DNA from 3 places in the Paenarthrobacter sp. 2TAF44 genome. Region 3 is predicted to be linked to each of the others. Evidence: riboswitches for the same ligand, from Rfam matches in the RefSeq annotation. Region 3 holds a riboswitch; each other region holds the start of a gene.
The links. Region 3 has a riboswitch for cyclic di-AMP ahead of AB4Z15_RS05490 (NlpC/P60 family protein). Riboswitches for the same ligand answer to the same signal wherever they lie in the genome.
Positions count from the first base shown of each region.

Region 1: another riboswitch for cyclic di-AMP. It lies ahead of AB4Z15_RS18820 (C40 family peptidase); the one in region 3 lies ahead of AB4Z15_RS05490 (NlpC/P60 family protein).
Region 2: another riboswitch for cyclic di-AMP. It lies ahead of AB4Z15_RS23340 (hypothetical protein); the one in region 3 lies ahead of AB4Z15_RS05490 (NlpC/P60 family protein).

Region 1 is NZ_JBFRFP010000021.1:49,789-56,254, forward strand. Features, by position in the region: gene AB4Z15_RS18795 (cold-shock protein) at 1-149, shown strand, start outside; gene AB4Z15_RS18800 (DUF3027 domain-containing protein) at 158-808, shown strand; gene serC (phosphoserine transaminase) at 893-2,023, opposite strand; gene AB4Z15_RS18810 (metal-dependent transcriptional regulator) at 2,328-3,023, shown strand; cyclic di-AMP (ydaO/yuaA leader) riboswitch at 3,208-3,437, shown strand; gene AB4Z15_RS18815 (M23 family metallopeptidase) at 3,444-4,274, shown strand; cyclic di-AMP (ydaO/yuaA leader) riboswitch at 4,419-4,582, shown strand; gene AB4Z15_RS18820 (C40 family peptidase) at 4,587-5,318, shown strand; gene AB4Z15_RS18825 (NlpC/P60 family protein) at 5,418-6,170, shown strand; gene AB4Z15_RS18830 (HNH endonuclease) at 6,401-6,466, shown strand, end outside.
Region 2 is NZ_JBFRFP010000037.1:30,485-36,950, forward strand. Features, by position in the region: gene AB4Z15_RS23320 (alpha/beta fold hydrolase) at 1-177, shown strand, start outside; gene AB4Z15_RS23325 (DUF6480 family protein) at 308-583, shown strand; gene AB4Z15_RS23330 (ATP-dependent DNA ligase) at 687-1,754, opposite strand; gene AB4Z15_RS23335 (hypothetical protein) at 1,802-2,035, shown strand; cyclic di-AMP (ydaO/yuaA leader) riboswitch at 2,165-2,315, shown strand; gene AB4Z15_RS23340 (hypothetical protein) at 2,318-3,697, shown strand; gene AB4Z15_RS23345 (AEC family transporter) at 3,942-4,862, opposite strand; gene AB4Z15_RS23350 (PucR family transcriptional regulator) at 5,006-6,220, opposite strand; gene ald (alanine dehydrogenase) at 6,429-6,466, shown strand, end outside.
Region 3 is NZ_JBFRFP010000003.1:266,850-273,315, forward strand. Features, by position in the region: gene AB4Z15_RS05460 (FadR/GntR family transcriptional regulator) at 1-469, shown strand, start outside; tRNA gene AB4Z15_RS05465 (tRNA-Cys) at 586-656, opposite strand; gene AB4Z15_RS05470 (hypothetical protein) at 761-1,234, opposite strand; gene hutG (formimidoylglutamase) at 1,303-2,262, opposite strand; gene AB4Z15_RS05480 (NCS2 family permease) at 2,336-3,778, opposite strand; gene AB4Z15_RS05485 (copper resistance CopC family protein) at 3,892-4,515, shown strand; cyclic di-AMP (ydaO/yuaA leader) riboswitch at 4,690-4,858, shown strand; gene AB4Z15_RS05490 (NlpC/P60 family protein) at 4,862-5,632, shown strand; gene AB4Z15_RS05495 (FAD-binding protein) at 5,720-6,412, opposite strand.

The sequences.
Region 1 (6,466 bases), on a different contig from region 3:
CGAAGGACCTGGCGCCTTTGGTGCAGGACCTCGTGACCGTGCTGGATAACTTGTCCGGTACTTTGTCTTCCGGCAAGTACCCGGAGGGCAACAAGGCCAAGGCTATTGGTATGGCTCTGCGCAAGGTTGCCGACGAGCTGGAAGCCTAGGAACTGCCATGACTTCGGAATCCGCACAGGATACACAGGCAGGAAGGGACGCGCAGGCCAGCCCTGGGGTCGTCACTGACGCCGCCCCAGTTCCTGTCGCCGGGGCGAATCCTGTCAACGGGCAAGCCCCTGAAAACAGCGACACCCCAGGGCGGAAGCCGGTCGCAGCGAAGCAGCGGGCCGGCATCCCCGTGTGGCGCGTTGGCAAGCCGGATGCGTTCCTGGCTGCCGCCGTCGACGTCGCGCGGGAAGCGGTGGAGACTATCGCGAACCCGGGCGAGGTGGGTGCCCACATCGGCGCAAAGTCCGAGGGCGACCGCGTGGTCACGCATTTGTTCGAGTCGAAGCTTGCGGGATACGGCGGGTGGCAGTGGTATGCCGTGATCACCCGCAATTCCCGGTCAAAGATCGTCACAGTCAGCGAGCTCGGCCTCCTGCCCTCTGAGGATTCCATCCTGGCCCCGGAATGGGTCCCCTGGGCAAAGCGTGTCCGCCCGGAGGACGAGACGCCCCTGGTGGAGGAGACGGTAGAGGAAGTGACCGAGGAATCCGTGCAGGCTGCGGAAGACGACGCCGCCGAAGCATCCGATCCTGAAGCCGATGAAGCCGAGGAAGCCGACGAAGAGGACGACGACGCCGTCGCCCGCTTAGGGGATTAACGGCAACGGCGCCGTCCGGGAACAACCCCGACGACGCCGTTTCCTGCCTTGCGCGGAAAGGCGCGGCAGTTACTTCTTGAGTTTCTATTTCTTGAGCTCGCCCACAACATAGTCGATGCTGGCGAGCAGGGCTGAGACGTCGTCCGGTTCGATAGCGACGAAAGTGGCGATGCGGAGCTGGTTTCGCCCAAGCTTGCGGTACGGCTCAGTGTCCACCACGCCGTTGGCCCGCAGGATCTTGGCGATTGCCGCTGCATCGATGGAGTCGTCGAAGTCGATGGTGGCGATCACGTTGGAGCGGTCCTCAGCCTTTGCGACGAACGGTGTGGCGTACTCGGAAGCCTCGGCCCAGGAGTAGATGCGGCTGGCAGAGTCTGCTGTGCGCTTGCTGGCGAAGTCCAGACCACCATTGCTGTTGAGCCACTGCACCTGTGCGTCCAAAGTCACCAGCGTGGACAGCGAAGGTGTGTTGTACGTCTGGTTCAGTTTGGAGTTGTCAATTGCGGTCTGCAGGTCCAGGAAGTCCGGAATCCAGCGGTCGCCGGCCTTGATGCGGGCGGCGCGCTCCAACGCCGCGGGGGAGAGCAGGCCGAGCCACAGGCCGCCGTCAGAAGCGAAGTTCTTCTGCGGGGCGAAGTAGTAGACATCCGATTCGGCGACGTCCACGTCCAGCCCGCCGGCGGCTGAGGTAGCGTCCACCAGGACGAGCGAACCGGCGTCGGCGCCCTCTACGCGCTTGACGGGGGCTGCAACACCGGTTGATGTCTCGTTCTGGGGCCAGGCGTAGACATCAACGCCGGCCTCTGCCTGGGAGGCCGGTCGCGTGCCGGGCTCTGACTTGATGATGGAGGATGCATCGAGGAAGGGGGCTTTGTTGGTGGCCGCGGCAAACTTGGAACCGAACTCACCGAAGGAAAGGTGCTGGGCCTTTTTCTCAACCAGGCCGAAAGCCGCTACGTCCCAGAACGCTGTGGAACCGCCCACGCCGAGGACAACCTCGTAGCCCTCAGGTGCACGGAAGAACTGGCTGAGTCCTTCGCGCACCGAACCCACCAGGTTCTTGACCGGTGCCTGACGGTGTGACGTGCCAAGTATGGTGGTCGACGCGTCAGACAGGGCCTGGACCTGTTCCGGGCGCACCTTGGACGGTCCCGCGCCGAAGCGTCCGTCCTTGGGCAGCAGGTCGGCGGGAATAGTGATGCTGTTGTCGCTCACGTGTGGCTCCAATGGGTATCGGTTAGAGAGGGGGAGGTGGGCAGGTGGCATCGGCTGCCCCTTCGACTCCCTCATTCTGCCTGACCGGACCCACCGTCAGGAATCTGCGGTTGTCATAGTCCGCCACGTGGAATGCCGGACCACCATGGGCATTGCGACCCCGGGAAAAATTATCCAGAGTAATTCCAAATAAGCTAGGCTTGGGTTGACGTTCCTGAGGTGTCGGTTGCACACCATCCACCTTGGCGGGGACGCGGTACGGTGGAGATTACGCAAGAAATGCGTTCGAGGAGAGCTGAGCTGGATGACGGATCTGATCGATACCACTGAGATGTATCTTCGGACCATTTTGGAGCTTGAAGAAGAGAACATCGTGGCTCTTCGCGCACGCATTGCGGAGCGTCTGCGGCACTCGGGTCCCACGGTTTCCCAGACCATTGGACGCATGGAGCGCGATGGCCTGGTGATTGTGTCCAACGACCGCCACCTGGAACTGACCGAAGTCGGGCGCAAGCGGGCCACCGAAGTCATGCGGAAGCACCGCCTTGCCGAGAGGCTCCTGGCGGACGTCATTGGTCTGGACTGGGCATACGTTCATGACGAAGCGTGTCGCTGGGAACACGTCATGAGTGAACGGGTGGAACGGCGCCTGTATGAGTTGTTGGAGCACCCCACCGAGTCACCGTATGGCAACCCCATCCCGGGTTTGGAGGCGCTTGGCGGCCTCGCCAACCAGCCCCTTGCCCGCTTGGACGTGAACCTGCTGCATGCCATGGACGGGTACGCTGCCGATTCCCGCGTAGTAGTCAGCCGGCTTGCTGAACCCATCCAGGTTGAGCCCGAACTCCTCACCCAGCTCGATGAAGGCGGAATTCGTCCAGGCGCAACTGTCTCCTTGGAACGGGTGGGGGAGTACATCTCCGTCCGCGTTCCCGGTATTGAAGGAGCACTGGAGCTGCCTCCCGAGGTAGCTGCGCACGTCTTCGTTGCTGTCAGCTGACCCTAGGGCGTGTCAGATCTCACTTTGGGGCGGCTGGCGCGCGTGTGACCTGCGGATTCCTGCGACTGGTGATATGGGGGCGTCCACAACACGGTCGTTTGGGAAGATAACGAATTTATTACTGCGGGCTTTAATCGCCTATAGTTATCTACTAGCGCCGATACCAAAGCGTTACCTGATCTGGAGCCGAGCTCTGCCAGCAGATCAGGTGTGTCATCAACTACTGGCAGAGGCGGGGGAACCACAAGCGGCTGCCTAAAGAAGCAGCCTTGGGGTGAAGTCCGCAGCAGAAGTGCCTACTAACGCAAGTCCTTCCGGGGATACCTGTGTGCCGTTTGCGCTTCGTGCGGACCGGGTCTTTGAACTCTCTGACCCGAATCCGACAGCTAACTTCGCAGGCTTTCCAGAGAGGAACAGAGTTTGACATCGCAGAACGTCAGGGGCCGTCGCCGCGCGTCCGGCCCCGCTGCTGAGCTGCGGCCAGCCCGCGCCGCAATGGAGATCCGGCCACGCGACACCCCGCGTCAGGTGCGCCGCCGCAAGAGCCCATTGCGCCAGGTAGCCGACTTCGCCGCAGCCAGTGGTGTCGGGCAGAAGGCCGGAGTCGCGCTTGCCGCTACCGGACTTGCCCTGACTGTAGGCCTGCCTGCCACAAGCCCGGTCATGGCCACATCCGAATCCGGCCAGGCCGAGGCGGCCCTCTCCGTGCCGGGTGGCAGCCAACCCGAAGTTTCTGCGGCAGCCTCTGCCAAAATCGATTTCAGTCGCGCAGCAGTCGCTACCGCCGCTGATCCTGACGGCAAGCTCAAGCAGTTGCTGAGCGCCCAGTCAGCGGGGAGCATTCAGCGCGCATCCTCACTTGGCACGCTGGGAAGCCCTCTGGACAAGCTGGTCACGGCATCGCCGTTTGGCTACCGCGTCAGCCCCCTTACGGGCGGCACCGGTGACTTCCACCGCGGCCAGGACTTCGTAGCCCAGTGCGGTACTGCCGTTCACGCCGCAGCCGCAGGCAAGGTCACGTTCGCAGGCTGGCATGAGTACGGCGGAGGCAACCGCGTCGTGATTGACCACGGCAACGGCCTCGAGACCACGTACAACCACCTGTCGTCCTTCAACGTCAAGGTGGGCCAGACTGTCAGCCGTGGCGATACTGTCGCGCTGAGCGGCACTACAGGCGCATCTACGGGTTGCCACCTCCACTTCGAGGTCCAGGTAAACGGTGAAGTCGTAGATCCCATGGGCTGGCTCTGAGCCAGTTGATGGTTGTCTATCGCATTCATGACACGCCCGTGACCTGAATGTGACATTCACGAATATCTGTTGTACCGTCTAAAGCGCATCGGCTTTTTAGGGGGCCGATGCACTTGAGTGGATTGCCTAGCTCTGCCACCACTCGAGGTCCGTTCGCAAAAATCGTCTGGCAGGGGCGGGGGAACCAATTTTGGCCTTCGAATCAGAAGGCCTTGGGGTTAAGTCGCAAAAGCTTCCTTGAAGCCGCGCGGCCGGATGACTCCCATCCGAATCCGACAGCTCACCTCGCAGGCATTGGGAGAGGCTACCTTCGTGTCATCACGCACTACCCCTGCGCGCCATCGCGCCGAATTGGTTCGTACGAACCCGTTGAACACCCTTTCCAAGGCTGTCTCAACCAATGCAGGCACCGTAGGCCGCCAAGCCGCCGTTCTGGCCGCAGCCTCGGGACTTGTTCTCAGCGTTGGACTCCCGGCCCAGGCCGCTGACACCGACGTTTCCAAGTCGGAATCCTCCAGCACCCAGCAGTTGGTCGCCACCGCGGTTGTTACCGCTGAGCCCACGGCAACCGTTTCCTTCGAAAGCCCCGTTGTGGCTACCAAGGAAGCCCCCAAGGTTCAGCGCGCCTCCCAGCGCACGCAGGCAGCCGAAGGCCAGACGGGCGACGCCCTCGCTGCCCTGTCCTCCACGGCCAAGGATGCCGCATCCAGCGCGGCAGCTTCCGGACTCGCAGCAATTGCCTACACCGGCATTGGCCACCCCTATGTCTGGGGCGGCACTTCCCCCAACGGCTGGGACTGCTCTGGATTTGCCCAGTGGGTCTACGCCCAGGCCGGCATCAGCATCCCCCGGGTCAATGCCTGGACGGCCATGAAGCCCACCAGCACGCCGGCCCCCGGCGACCTCGTCATGCAGAACGGCGGAGCCCACGTGGGCATCTACGTCGGCAACGGCATGATGATCAGCGCGCTGAACCCCAGCCAGGGGACGCTCCTGACCCCGGTCGCAGCCACCGGCACATCCTCGTTCTTCACCCTCCGCTAGGAAAATCCCATTCGGGGTAAGCCAGCATGCCCCCCAAGTGCTGGCCGCCCATAACCCGCGTGCGTCCCCACCGTGCGCGGATACGAAAAGAGAGTAATCATGACCAGTGCAAACAAGGTTGCACGGCATAGAGCTGAGGCCCCCAAGACCAGCTCACTTGCCGTCATTGCCAAGGCTGTCAGCGACAACGCCGGTGGCGTTGGCCGTCAGGCAGCAGTGATCGCAGCTGCATCAGGCCTTGTCCTGACCAGCGGCGTGGCTGCAAATGCTGCGGATACCAATGTCCAGCGCGAATCCACGTCTGCGTCCACCCTTGATGTGCAGTCGGTTGCCCAGGCCACCATTGCTGCCGATTCCAGCGTTGCCATCTCCTACGAGCGCCCCGTGGTCAAGACTGTCGAAGCCCCGGCTCCCGTCGTCGAGAAGGCACCTGCCAAGGAAGCTCCGGCTGCCGGCGGCACCGCTACTTTGGCGGTCAACACGGATAACTCCGCGGCCAAGGCGCCTGCTGCATCCAGCGGCCTCGGTGCAGCCATCGCTGCAGCGGCCTACGCACAGCTCGGTGTCACACAGGACTGCACCATGCTGGTGACCAACTCGCTGGCCGCCGTCGGTATTCACTTCCACGATTGGCCGGCCGGCTACCTCTCCCTCGGCCGCACGGTCAGTGCAGCTGAAGCGCAGCCCGGCGACCTCGCTTACTACGCCAATGGTGGCTACGGCGGAATGGCACACATCGCTGTTTATGTCGGCAACGGCATGGCAGTCCACGGTGGATGGAACGGATCCACCACGGCACTGTTCAGCGTGAACGTTGGCTCCGGCCCCGTTTTCATCCGCGTCAACGGCTGATCAAATACTCCACGGAACACCCCGCAGGCTCAGGCCGGCGGGGTGTTCTGCTTTAACCTAAAAAGTGTCCCGCACATGAACTTTCGCCAACACCGCAGGTGAAACGGCAGAAAAATTCGTTGATATGGCATATGAGTGCTTACCCTTGTGTTGTCGATCCACAGCCCGTACAAGCAGAGGGCAGCCGGCCCTCGTGCCCCTGACGGGTGCGGCCGTGAAGAGGTACGTGCATGCGCACACTCGTTCTGAATGCTGGATATGAACCGCTGGCGGTAGTAACCTTCCGCCGGGCGCTG
Region 2 (6,466 bases), on a different contig from region 3:
CGAGGGAGCCGCGATCACGTCGCCGGGCCGGACTGGGCTCTTCGCCTCTCGCGGGCAATTCCTCAAGGGCGGCTCGTGGAGATCCCGGGCGTGGGCCATGTTGCACAGCACATGCGCCCCAAGGCCGTGGCGGACGCTATCAGGAGCTTTGTCGCGGCGACATCCCGGCAGAGTTAGGCGTCCCGCCGGAGTTAGGCACTAGTGCACGACGTCGAATCCCGGCATGGGTGCCCCTTGTTGGGTTTGCGATCTGGAGACTAGGCTGGCCGGGCAATCACAATAGTAAGTTTGCTTAGGAAGGGCGACCATGACCAGCTATGACCCAGAGGACGATCCCCGGACCTTCGGCGTCTCGGGCGCAGCCGAGCCGGACGACACCGCGGGCGACACTGCCGGCGATCCGGATGATGTACACACCGACCCAGACATGCGCCAGGACGAAGAGGACGATCCCGCAGCTTCCGCCAACCCCGACCCCTTGGATGGCAACGTCACGGGACTCGAACCCGGGGGCGGCGTACCCCCGGGCGAAACACCGCCTGCCGAGGACAGCATGAGCAGCGACCAGGGGCACGAAGAGTAGGTCGTCGCCAAGCCGCTGTTACGTTGTTGGGCAACAACGTGACAGCGGTTCAACGACGTAACAGCGGCTCGACAACGTAGAACCAAACCCGAGGAGCCCGAGGCTACGGCAGTCTCAGGATCTCCCCGAGGTCATAATCAGCCGGCTCCTCCAGTTGTGAGTATGTGCAGCTCTCCGGGGTCCTGTCCGGCCGCCACCGACGAAACTGGGTGGTGTGCCGGAACCGCTCGCCCTCCATGTAGTCGTAGGCAACCTCAATGACGAGTTCCGGCCGGAGGGGAACAAAGGAGAAGTCCTTACCGGCGCTCCACCGGCTCTGTGCGCCCGGCATTCGAGAACCTGTAGCTGCCGCGTCTCCTTGATCGGCCCACTGGCCCCAAGGATGTTCGCTGAATTCCGTCTGATACGGCTCAAGTTCGGCCACCAGGCTTTCGCGCTTGGCCATGGGAAATGAAGCCACCACCCCCACGTGCTGCAGCTGGCCGGCGTCGTTATATAGCCCGAGCAGCATCGACCCCACAACCTTTCCCGTTTTGTGCCACCGGAATCCAGCCACCACACAGTCCGCGGTCCGTTCATGCTTGGTCTTGAACATGACGCGCTTATTCGGCTGGTACGTCCCCCCGAGCGGTTTGGAAAGTATGCCGTCAAGCCCAGCACCTTCCAGCTGCACGAACCACTCCTGCGCTTGATCAAGTTCTGTCACGGCAGGCGTTACGTACACGGGCGCCTCAGCCTTGGCCATTGCCTTCTCCAAGGCGGCTCGACGCTCCGAAAACGGCTTGTCCATGAGGTTCTCCCCGCCCAGGGCAAGGATGTCGAATCCGATGAAGGAGGACGGTGTCTTTTCGGCAAGCATCCGCACACGGCTATCGGCAGGATGGATGCGCTGCTGAAGGCCCTCGAAATCGAGCCTGTTGTCAGCTATGAGGACGATCTCGCCGTCGATCACGCATTTGTCCGGAAGGTTCTTCTGAAGGGCTTCCACCAACTCGGGAAAGTACCGTGTCATGGGACGTTCGTTGCGGCTGCCCAAGATGATCTCGTCGCCATCTTTGAAAACGATGGTCCTGAACCCGTCCCACTTCGGCTCAAAGTGGCCTACATCAGGGATCGAAGGAACGGACTTGGCAAGCATGGGCGAAATGGGCGGCATCACTGGGAGGTCCATACGACTATGTTCTACCTGCCAGCCGCGGCGGAAGCTAGTCTTGGGCGATGGATATCTTGGCCGTTCTAGTGGCAGTACTGGCAGCACCTGCCTTCGTTGCGGCCCTTTGGTTCTGGGTCTCGCGCCAGAACAGCAAGGGGAAAGTCCGGCGCGGCGCCGCGGGTGGGATCCTGGGCGTGGCGGACGAAATTTTCCGACCCGAGACCCATTACGCACACCAAGTCCAAAGGATCCAGCACGAGCTGCCAGCCCCGGCTCCGGCCCCGGAGCCTAAGTCCTAACGGACCTTCGCGCTGGAAGGCGTCCCGCCCGTTACATTAATGTGACTTTACTATGGCGCTCATGTACGGTCTAAGAGCGACCCGTATCTCCGCTGGGCCGCTTCCGGGTTGACGCCGAGCTCTGCCGCAAACCGGGATCCGCCAGACTAGCGGCAGAGACGGGGGACCCAGAGTTCCCGGGCCTGATTTTTCATGGGCCCTTGGGGTGAAGCCGCCATGTGCGGCCGGACGGCCTCGTCCGAACCCGACAGCTAACCTCGCAGGCGTTGAGAGGCAACCACCATGTCCCCAACCATGGATCAGCCGCGCCGCGCCCAAATAGCGCGCGAGCGTACCCAACCAACCGGACGCCGTCGGGCCCAACCCAGCGGATCCTCCACCAGCACGCCGGCAGCAGAAACAGGTTCTACAAGCACGACGCCGGAACCCGCCACTGCTTCTGTTCCCACCTCTGCGGCGCCCACCACGCGCGCAGCCGCTCGCGCGGCAGAGCGTGAACGGGCAGCCCAAGCTGTAATCGCTCCTCAAACAGCTCCGGCAGAAACTGCCCCAGTAGACTCCGCTGCTCTGGAGCCGGCTACGGCTGCGATTCCAACAGTTCTGGCGCCCACGCCGGTCGCTCCCGAACCGGCTGCAGATCCCGAGCCCGCCACCGCTGCCATCCCGATGGTGGCTGCTGCTGCACCCACCCCCGCCGCGCACGAACCCGAGCCCGCCACCGCTGCCATCCCGATAGTGCAGGCGCCCACGCCCGGCCCTGGGGATCCGGTCACAGCTGAAATTCCGACCGTTGCCACCCCTCTTCCCACGCCTGCGGCTCCGGCGTTCCCTGCTTCGCCGGCGGAGTCAAAGAGCCCTGCCCAGCTCGCGGCAGCCGCCACCGCGACAGCTGGTCTCGCAAGCCGGAAAGCCCTTCGTGCCCAAGCATCCGGAAGCGGGACAGCCCCTTCCGCGACAACGGTTGCCGAGTCCCCGACGGGCGTTGTCCCCACGTTTGGAGCGTCGTCCTTCAGCCACGAACCACATGCAGTCCTCACCAAGGCCGCCTCGGTCAAGACAATGGGCCAGCGCATGGCAGTCGTCGCTGGGGCATTGGGCCTGGTATTGACCGTTGGCACCATGAGCCAGGCCTTCGAGCTTCCCTTCTTCGGGCAGGAAACACCGGCTCAGGAAGCCAGTGACGCAAAGACGGGTGGCGACAGCAGGCAGTCAACCTCGGCCACCCCCGCACCCCGCTCGTCCAGCTCTACTGCATCAGCTTCGTCGGCGACCAGCGAGGCCGGACAGCCGGCAACTGTTGCAACGCAGTCGTCAGAAGAGGCACCTGCTCAGGGGTCGTCGTCGTCACTTCCGACTCCGGAAGTTTCACTCGCGGATCCTGTTTGGGTCCCTTCGTCGGCCCCGTCGGCTGTTGTTCCTGTGCCGGGCGTGACAACTCCTGTCCCGACCCAGCCGGCCCCGAGCCCGGTTCCGTCGGACACGGTTACCACCCCACCTGCCACGACGACGCCCAGTCCCACGGTTACTCCGACACCTACTCCTACCCAGACTCAGGCACCGAAGCCAAAGCCAACCGGAAATCCAAATGCCACCACGCCGGCCAATGGTTCAGCCTTGGACCTGGACGGCATACTTGAGGGCGCCACAGGGATCTTGAAGTGAGCACGCAACTTCCCAGGACCAGCAAGCACGTCGGATGGCACGGCCGGTACTGCAGCAGCAGCCGCACTGCCACCTTCCGCAATCGGATGGGCCGTTGGAGCTGCCAACGGCTTCGTCGGGCCTAAGGAATCACAGCTACAGCAATCACGGTAACAAGATGAGGCAGGCACCCGCGCGGGTGCCTGCCTCATCTGTTCCGTCTCGCTTTTTGTTTCGTGTGGCTCTTGTTCCTGGCATGGCGTTTCTAACCCAGCAGCCACGCGACCATGACCAGTGCCCCGATGCAGAGCACCGTTGTGCAGAGGATGACGTCCCTGGCCATTGTCATTCCGCGTCCGTAGGGAGAAGCGAAAAGGAAAACGTTCTGGGCGGTTGGAAGGGCTGCCATGATGACGCTGGCCAGGAGGTGCTGCCCCTCCAGGCCGAACACAAAGCGTCCCAGCGCCCAGACCACCACGGGCATGCCCGCCACCTTCAGGGTGGTTGCCACCACGGTCTCCACGCGGCCATCCCCCTTTTGGAGAGGTGCCTTGCCTGCCAGCGACATGCCAAAAGCCAACAGAACCATGGGCACGGCCGCGCCAGCCAGCATGTCGATGGGTTTCTGGACGAGTTCGGGTGCGTCCCACCCCGTAAGAGCCATCACCACTCCCAGCCCCGAGGCGATAATCATGGGATTGGAGAAGGGCTGCAACAGCATTCGTTTCCAGGAGATTTTTGTACCACCTGCCACGCCCAGGACGCTGAGGTAGAAGGGTGCCATGATCAGGAGTTGAACCAGAAGGACTGGAGCAACGTGCTGCGCCGTGCCCACTGCATACAACGAGACAGGAATGCCAATGTTGTTCGCGTTGGCATAACTACTGGCCATGGCACCAACTGCCGTTTCGGCGACCGGCCGCCGGAAGAACACGAAGCTCAGCAAACAATAGAGAAGGCCTATAACGGCTGCTGACAGGAGCGCCAGAGGGGCGTCAACCCCGAGTGCGGCACGGATATCGCTTTTCCCTACCACGGTGAACAGCAGCGCAGGATTGGTGATGTAGAAGGCCGTTCGAGTCAGTGCGCTTTGGACATCAGGGGCCAGCACTTTGTAGCGGGCGGCGAAATAGCCCACCGCGATGACCAAGGCGACGATGAGGATCCCCGAGACAACGCCGCCCACCTTGCTCCTAAAAATTGTTGAGAAACCGCTTTCTCAGCGTAGGGGACGCCTGCGTGGGTGTCCACTTCAGCGCTACCGTTCCACAACACGCGTTCCCCAACACGCGTTCCACAACACTTGGCGACTCACCGGCACGACACCCGCTAGATCCGCGGGCGCGAGGCCCACCGCTGGGCCTTTAGTGCAGCATGCAGCTCGAGCCGGATCCCACCGCTCAACGGATCAGCTCCGATGAGTTGGCGGATCCGGCCGAGGCGGTTGTAGATGCTGCTCCTGTGCAAGTGGAGTTTCGCTGCTACGTCCTGCACGGAGCTGTCGTTGTCGTAGAGCAGTTCCAGCACTGGCAGGAGTTCGCCGTTCTTATCCTGGTCCTCCAAAGTGCGGAAATGAACGGAGCCCGTGTCATCCCAGCCGCCCGGCGCTTGAAGACGATCGAAGAGCTGATACACGCCAACGGCCCGGCTCTCCACCAGTTCCCCGAGGGGCGGATCCACGGCTGCGGCCTGTGCTGCCACTTTGGATTGCCTGTAGGCCCCTGCCAATTGCCGGATGACTTGGAACGGCTCGCTGATGCCCAAGATCACACGGTCCACCGCGCGGCCCGCCCGCTTGGCGAGCTCCAATTGATAGTGCACCAGGACCTGGGCGTGGTCCGCCCGGCCTCCGGATTCCCGGAACAGGACAACGGAATGTGTCTCCGTCCCGGCGCTGAATAACGCGGCGTTGACACCAATCGTGGACTGCAACGCTGCTGTCCGGTGGGTTAGCGTTGCGGCAATGGGGTCGACGTCGGCTCCCCCACCATCCGCGTCCAGGACGGTCACCAGTTGCCACGGACCGCGGCCCTGGATCTCCTTCCAACCGGCCACCGCTGCCACTGCGTTCGACTCCCCGGCGCAGGCCGCCAGAAACTCCTGCTCCCGCCTCCTTCGGAACTCTGATTCGGCCGTGTTGGAATCGAGCAGCAAACCAGCCAACAAGTCCAGTTCGTCACGCACGCCGGGCAATTCGGCGAGTATCGCCGTCGCGGTTTGCTCCTCAAGGTCCTGCTGCACCCACAAGTAGCCCACCCGAAAACCGCGCACCAGCAGCGGGACGCAGACCCGACCGAGCATGCCCAATTCGTCGTTGGCAGGAACAACCACTGGCCGCACCGCTGTGGCGATGCCATGGGAGAGCTGCCAAGCGCTCACATCGCTCGGAACGCGCTTGCTCAGGAGGAAGTTCACCCGGACGCGGTCGGCGTGGGATTGGTTGGAACTGTAGGCGAGGAGGACGCCGTCGAGGTCCTCCAGGGACAGCCCCCTGCCCAGCTTGAGCGCCACGCGTTCAACTATCTCCTCGACGTCCTGCTGCATCCAGAAAGCGTACCAACACTAGGCGACACCTGACGCTCTAGCACTCGACAAATGTCGAGCTCAATGGAAGAAGATCCTTGAATTTACAGGGAGTTCGCTTCCCTTGGTCTGGAGGATCATGTCGCCTGCCTCACAGCCGGATTTATTCTGGAATCACAGCCCGCAGCAAATATCCGGCCGAAAAAGCCGCTAACGATGGAGCCAGCAAATGATCATCGGCGTCCCTAAAGAAATCAAGAACAACGA
Region 3 (6,466 bases):
CGAACTCTTGCCTCGTACGCTCAGTTGGGGGCTCATGCTTGGTGAGCCCAGGACCCGCGAGCTGGTCGAATTGCGCAGCGGGCTGGAGGTTCAGGCTGTGGAACTAGCGGCGCTCCGAGTCACGGATGAGGCCTTGGGCCGTATGCGCGCCAACCTCGACGCCATGGAAAAGAACCTGGACAACCTCACAGCTTTCGTTGAGGCCGATGCCTTGTTCCACCGCGAAATCGCCCACGCCTCCGGGAACACGGTCCTCGAAGAGCTCCTGCAGAGCATCCGCTCGCTACTGCGGATCTGGGTCGACCGGGCGTTGACCGATGAAGGCCATGCTGAAGCGGCGCTGCGTGAGCACACCGCAATTTACGAAGCCCTCGTGGCCAGGGACGCTTCAGCGGTTTCCCTGTCCATGCGCTCGCACATGACGACGGCATCGCGTCGACTCCTGGACGGGTTCGACGCAGCCCAGTAAGCTCTTTCGACCCCGCGAGATGGCACTTAAGCACAATGTTTGGGCCAAACATTGTGCTTAAGTGCCATCTCGGCGGAGGGGTACCGGTGCTGGTGCGGCAGACCTGACCCCATCAGACGTGGTGGCGGGATTCGAACCCGCGTGCGCTGCTTTGCAGGCAGCTCCCTGGCCTCTCGGGTACACCACGTGCAAACGACACTAGGCGCCCGAACCCGAGCCGATCAAAGTTCATTGCCCCGGCTTTCGCAGGGCTACGTTGGCTTTCGGGGGACTACGTTGCTTTTCCCAGGATTACCGAAAAGCTACGGAACGTTGCCCTTGGTGACGTCCCCGCCGGGCCAGCCTGGAAACTCCCGCGGCCACCAGCAGAGTGAGAATGGCGGCGGCTGCGTGGGTGTAAAGCATCAGGTCGGCAGCATGCACCTCGCCTGAACCCGGCTGACTGTCCGCAGGAACGGCCACGGGTTGCTGGGGCTGCCCGTGCAGATGGTCAAGGAATCCGACGCCGGAAAATGAGCCCCCTAAAGCTTCGAAGCCGAAGAACAGCAATTGCTGGGCCACGCCGGAGAGCAGCAGCAACAGGATGGGCCCATGGATCCAGCGGGAAATCAGTTGTGCGGCCAAGGCAGAGAGGGCAACGAAGGCCAGCAGGACGGGCATCGCAGGGGCACCGCCACCGGAAATGATGTGTGCGGCAAGGCCCAACGCGACAGCAACGGGTCCTGCCACCCAGGCCCACTTGTCCTGCACAGGAGTTGCGCCCATCGCCGTCCTTCCCTTCCCCACAGGTTAAACCCAACAGGTTAAAGCAGGACAGGGACTGGGAACAGGCCCTACGCCAACAGCGTGTTTACAAGCCGTGCTGCCACTTTCGCGGTTCGTCCATCGATATCGAACTCCGGGTTCAATTCGGCAACGTCCAAGTGCAAAAGGGTGCCGCTTGCGGCTACTTGGCGGCATATAGCACTAATCACGGGCAGCGGCACCCCGTACGCGGCAGGGGCACTGACTCCCGGCGCCACCGAAGCGGGCAGTACGTCCAAGTCGATCGTCAGGTACAGCACATCGATTCCAGCCACGAAGTCGGCTACGAACGTCTCGACGCGTTCCGCGGAACAATCCTCGTCCAGCAAGTACTTCACGCCCAGGCGATCAGCGGTGTCAAAGAGCGTGCGGGTGTTGTTGGGCTCCGAGATTCCGACGACGGCGTACTTCAGTTCGCGTCCGGCGGCGAGTTCTTCCTGGGCCATCTGGAGGAACGGGGTACCGGAGCTCGGGGTGGGCTCATCACGCAGGTCAAAGTGGGCATCCAGGTTCAGGACGCCCAAGCGCTTTCCGCTACCCACCGCATTGGATCCAACCACGCCCAGGTAGCTGGCAAACGCCGTCTCGTGGCCGCCGCCCAGCACCACGGTGAGATTTCCGGCGTCGAGCAGTTCCGAGATGGCGCGTCCGGCGCGCTGTTGGCCTTCTTCCAGTGAGTCGTCCTCCACAACCACGTCGCCGGCGTCGAACACGTCACGATCCAGATGGAACGCCAGTGGGGCCAGCGCGGAGCGGATGGCGGCAGGAGCCGCGGCGGCGCCCACGCGGCCCTTGTTACGCCGCACGCCGGCGTCGCTGCAGAAACCCAGCACGACGGCGGGACGAGAGGCTTCAGGAGCGGCAGGGGAAGTAAGGGGTGCTATGGCCTGCCACCAGCGGCGATGCTCGTCACCGTCGCCGTCAAAGCGGCCGGTCCATGGTGTCGGAAGGACGTCTACGGAGGGGGTATTGCTGGTGTCTGGGCCCATGCTTTAAGCACACCCCACCGGCGGGCTAAAAAACAGTTATCAGGCACGGTGGTGTCTGAAATTCCGGACATCCCTACTTGACGCCCAACAATTCCTCCACAGTTCCAATACCGAAGAACAACAGGAACGCAGCAGCAACGGCCCACATCAAGGGGTGGACTTCACGCGCCCTGCCTTGGAAGGTGCGGATCAGAACGTAGGAGATGAAGCCGGCACCGAGGCCGTTGGCAATGGAGTACGTGAACGGCATGAGTGCGATGGTCAGGAACGCGGGAATGCCAACGCCCCAGTCCTGCCAGTCGATCTTGCCTACCTGGGACACCATCATGAAGCCCACAACCACCAGCGCAGGTGCCACGGCTTCGAACGGGACGAGGTTGATGAGCGGCGTGAAGAACATGGCTACCAGGAAGAGCAGGCCCGTGACAATGGAGGCGAGGCCAGTGCGGGCACCTTCGCCAATGCCCGCGCCCGACTCGACGAAGATCTGGTTGGACGAGACGGAGGCGCCGCCACCGACGATTGCGCCCAGGGCGTCAACCTGCAGGACGCGGTCCACGTTGGGAATGTTGCCGTGCTCGTCCACGGTTCCGGCCTCGTTGGCCAGGCCCACCATGGTGCCCATGGCGTCGAAGAAGATGCTGAGGAGGATCACGAAGGCCAGCAGCGCCGCGGCCACAAAACCGAGGTGCTCGAAGGCGCCAAAGGGGTTGGCTTTACCAATCAAGGAGAGGTCCGGGGCGCCCCATTCGGACAGTGTCGGGGCCACCAGGGACCAGCCGCGCGGGTTGACGTTTTTGCCGTCGAAGCTTGGACCAATGTGGAGCGTGAATTCGAGGATTGCCGCCAGGGCAGTGGAGACCACGATGCCGATCAGGATTGCGCCGCGGACCTTTCGCACCACCAACGCGATGGTGAGGATGAGGCCGACGGCGAACACCAACGTTGGCCAGCCCATCAGCTTGCCATCCACGCCGAGGCCGAGCGGAACCGTGGTGCCTGCCGCATCCGGGATGCGTCGGACAAAGCCCGCGTTCACAAGCCCGATCAAGGCGATGAAGAGGCCAATGCCCACTACGATTGCCGTCTTAAGGGCTTCCGGGACGGCCCTGAAAACGGCCGTGCGGAATCCGGTGAGTACCAGGATGAGCATGGTGACACCCGAAAGCACCACCAGCCCCATCATGTCCGGCCACGTCAGGCCCGGGTGGGAGGCAACGGTCACGGCCACGAACGCGTTCACTCCCAGCCCGGTTGCCACCGCGAAGGGGTGCTTGGCCCAGGCGCCCATGAGGATGGTCAGGATGCCCGCCACGAATGCAGTGGTGGCCGCTACGGCCGTGAAGCCAAGGGACGCTCCGCTCGAGTCTGCCCCGGAGAGGATCAGCGGATTCAGTACCACGATGTAGCTCATGGCGAAGAAGGTCGCGAAGCCGCCACGTATTTCCCGCGAGTATGTGGACCGGCGCTCGGAGATCTTGAAGTAGCGGTCGATTGCAGAACCTTGTTTCAGCATGAAGGTCTCCGGGGATCGGGGGAGTTTGCTCTCAAATCCTATGCCCGCCGATGCGGGGTGCCGGGACGATTCGCCTAGTCTGTAAGGAAGCCAACACTAGGAGAAACCGCCCCATGCGTACCATCCGCCCGCTTCTGGCCGCCGTCGTAGCCGCTATTGCGTTCGCTTCCGCGTTGCTGCTGGGCGCCGCTCCGGCCTCCGCGCACGACGTCGCCGAATCAACAACTCCGGCCAACGGTGCGCGGGTAGCTGAAGTGCCGGCGTCGGTGTCGATCACGTTCAACAACCGGCCACTGGCCATCGGTTCGGGCGTAACTGTCACCGCTGGGGGCGAAAACTGGGCAGATGGCGCAGTGGAGATCATCGACAACATGGCTGTCCAGAAGCTGCGTCCGGGCGCTCCGGCTGGCGAATACACGGTGGTGTGGCGCGTGGTCAGTTCAGACTCCCACCCGATTGAGGGAACTTTCAAGTTCACTGTTTCCGGAACAAGCACGACGACGGCGAGCGGCTCAGCAGGCGCCTCCCCATCGGCTTCGGCGGCGGTTCCGACGGCGGGGACGGCAGCGCCCGGTACCGAAAATAGTGAGCCTGCCCCGGCAGCTTCCCAACCCTTCCCCTGGAGCATTGTTGGCCTCGCCGTCGTGGCAATCGGTCTCGTGATCTTCCTCGCTGTTACAGCCCGGAAGAAGCTGGCGGCTCCGAACGAGCCGGATGACGAAAATTCCGCGGAATAACGGGGTTTTCTACATACTTGCGAAGATCTCGAAACGGTCACTGCGACACGCCAAAAACGAACTGCTCGTTACGTAAATGTGACTTTGAAGTGATCTTCCCGTACGGTTGTACTTGTGCCTGTTCCACGTAACGGGCATTTCCGGGCTGATTGCCTAGCTCTGCCGCAGTCCGGAATCCGTTCGCAGACAAACCTACGGCAGAGACGGGGAACCCATTTTGGCCCGCTTTCAGAGCGCGCCTTGGGGTGAAGTCACGAAGCTTCCGCTGCACAGCGGGGGATAGTGGCCGGGTGACTCCCATCCGAATCCGACAGCTAACCTCGCAGGCATCGGGAGAGGCTCTTTCATGTCTTCACGCATTCTTCGCGGCCGTCGTAAGGCGGACAGCGTACGTCCTAATCCGTTCATTTCCATCTCCAAGGCTGTTGCCAGCAACGCATCCGGCGCAGGTCGCCAAGCCGCTGTCATCGCAGCAGCTTCAGGCCTCGTCCTGACAGGCTCCATTGCTGCCCACGCAGCAGAGACCCCTGTTCAGCGCGACTCCAGCCCTGCTACGGTCGCCGAGACCGTCACTGAGGGTCCCACCAAGGTTGTTACGGCCGCCTCCACGGCCACGATCAACTTCGAGCGCCCTGCGGTTGCTTCCGTTGCGGCTCCCGTTATTGAAAAGCCGGCACCCGTTGCTCCGGCTCCGGTTGCCAAGCAGGCCCCAGCAGCGGCCACTGTCAAGGCCGCCGCAACCACTACGGCTACCGCTCCGGTGGCAGCCGCGCCTGCTGCTGCGGCTCCGGCTGTTGGTGGCGTCAACGCCGCTATGGTTGCCTCGGCTTACGCCCAGATCGGCATCATGCAGGATTGCACCGCCATGGTGGAACGGGCCCTCGGCTCCGCAGGCATCCCGGTTGGCGACCTCGCACCCATGCAGTTCCTGAACTACGGCAAGGTTGTCAGCGACCCCCAGCCCGGTGACATGATCGTCCAGTCCGGCCACGTAGCCATCTACATCGGCAACGGCCAGGCCATCAGCGGTGGCATCAACGGCAACCAGACGGGCATCCACCCGATCAGCTGGCTCACCGCAACCGGCCCCATCACGTACGTACGCGCTGGCGCCTAAGCTTCACGCTCCAACTCAAAAGGCCGGTGCCTTCGAGGACTAACGTCTTCGGAGGCACCGGCCTTCTGAGTTAACTTTTGTTCGTTTCTAAGCCAGTGCGATGCCCGGCGAAGCTGGTAGGGCCACCTTGGATGAGATTGCTTGCCCTACTGCCTTGGCTTGCCGGAGTACTTCCTTGGGCGTGGGTGTAATGAGTTCCCCCACGCCTACCAAGTGCATTCCCACGGCACGCATGGCTGCCACGAGGTTCTGGCCTATGGCGATTCCCAAGTCCGTAAGCATTCGGCGCAGTTGGCTCTGGGCGCAGCGCGTCACCACGATGTGGTCGGCCAGAAGAACTCCAGTGGCTGTATGCACGGCCCATTGCCGTGGGGTGGATTCAAGCGGGCCGTAAACGCTCAGCCCAGCCCTCTGGCTGGCCGTGTTCAGGCTTGCTGCGAGTCCGTATCCAAGCTGCTGGGACGAGTCGCCGCCCAGGAAGTCCAGACGAACAGCGCGTGTGGTGGTGCGGACATCCAGGTGATGGCTTGCGGCGTAGTTGCGCAAGTGGCGCAGGATCTCGTTGCGTTCCTGCATTGCCGCGGGGTCCGCTGCGTCGCAGCGCTGGAGCATTCCCGTATGGACCGATGGTCCGGTGGTGGACAAAGTACCAAAGCCATCAAGCACGATGGAACCTACGCCATAGCGGCTGAGCTCGCTGGCAACAGCCAAGCCGGACAGGCCCGTGCCGATCACCACGGTGGTAGTCCGTTCCGTGACGGAATCAGGAGTGAGTGACACTGCTTGGGTTCCTCCTTGACGTGTGTGCCTTTCGGCAGCGCGTGGGATCGCGTC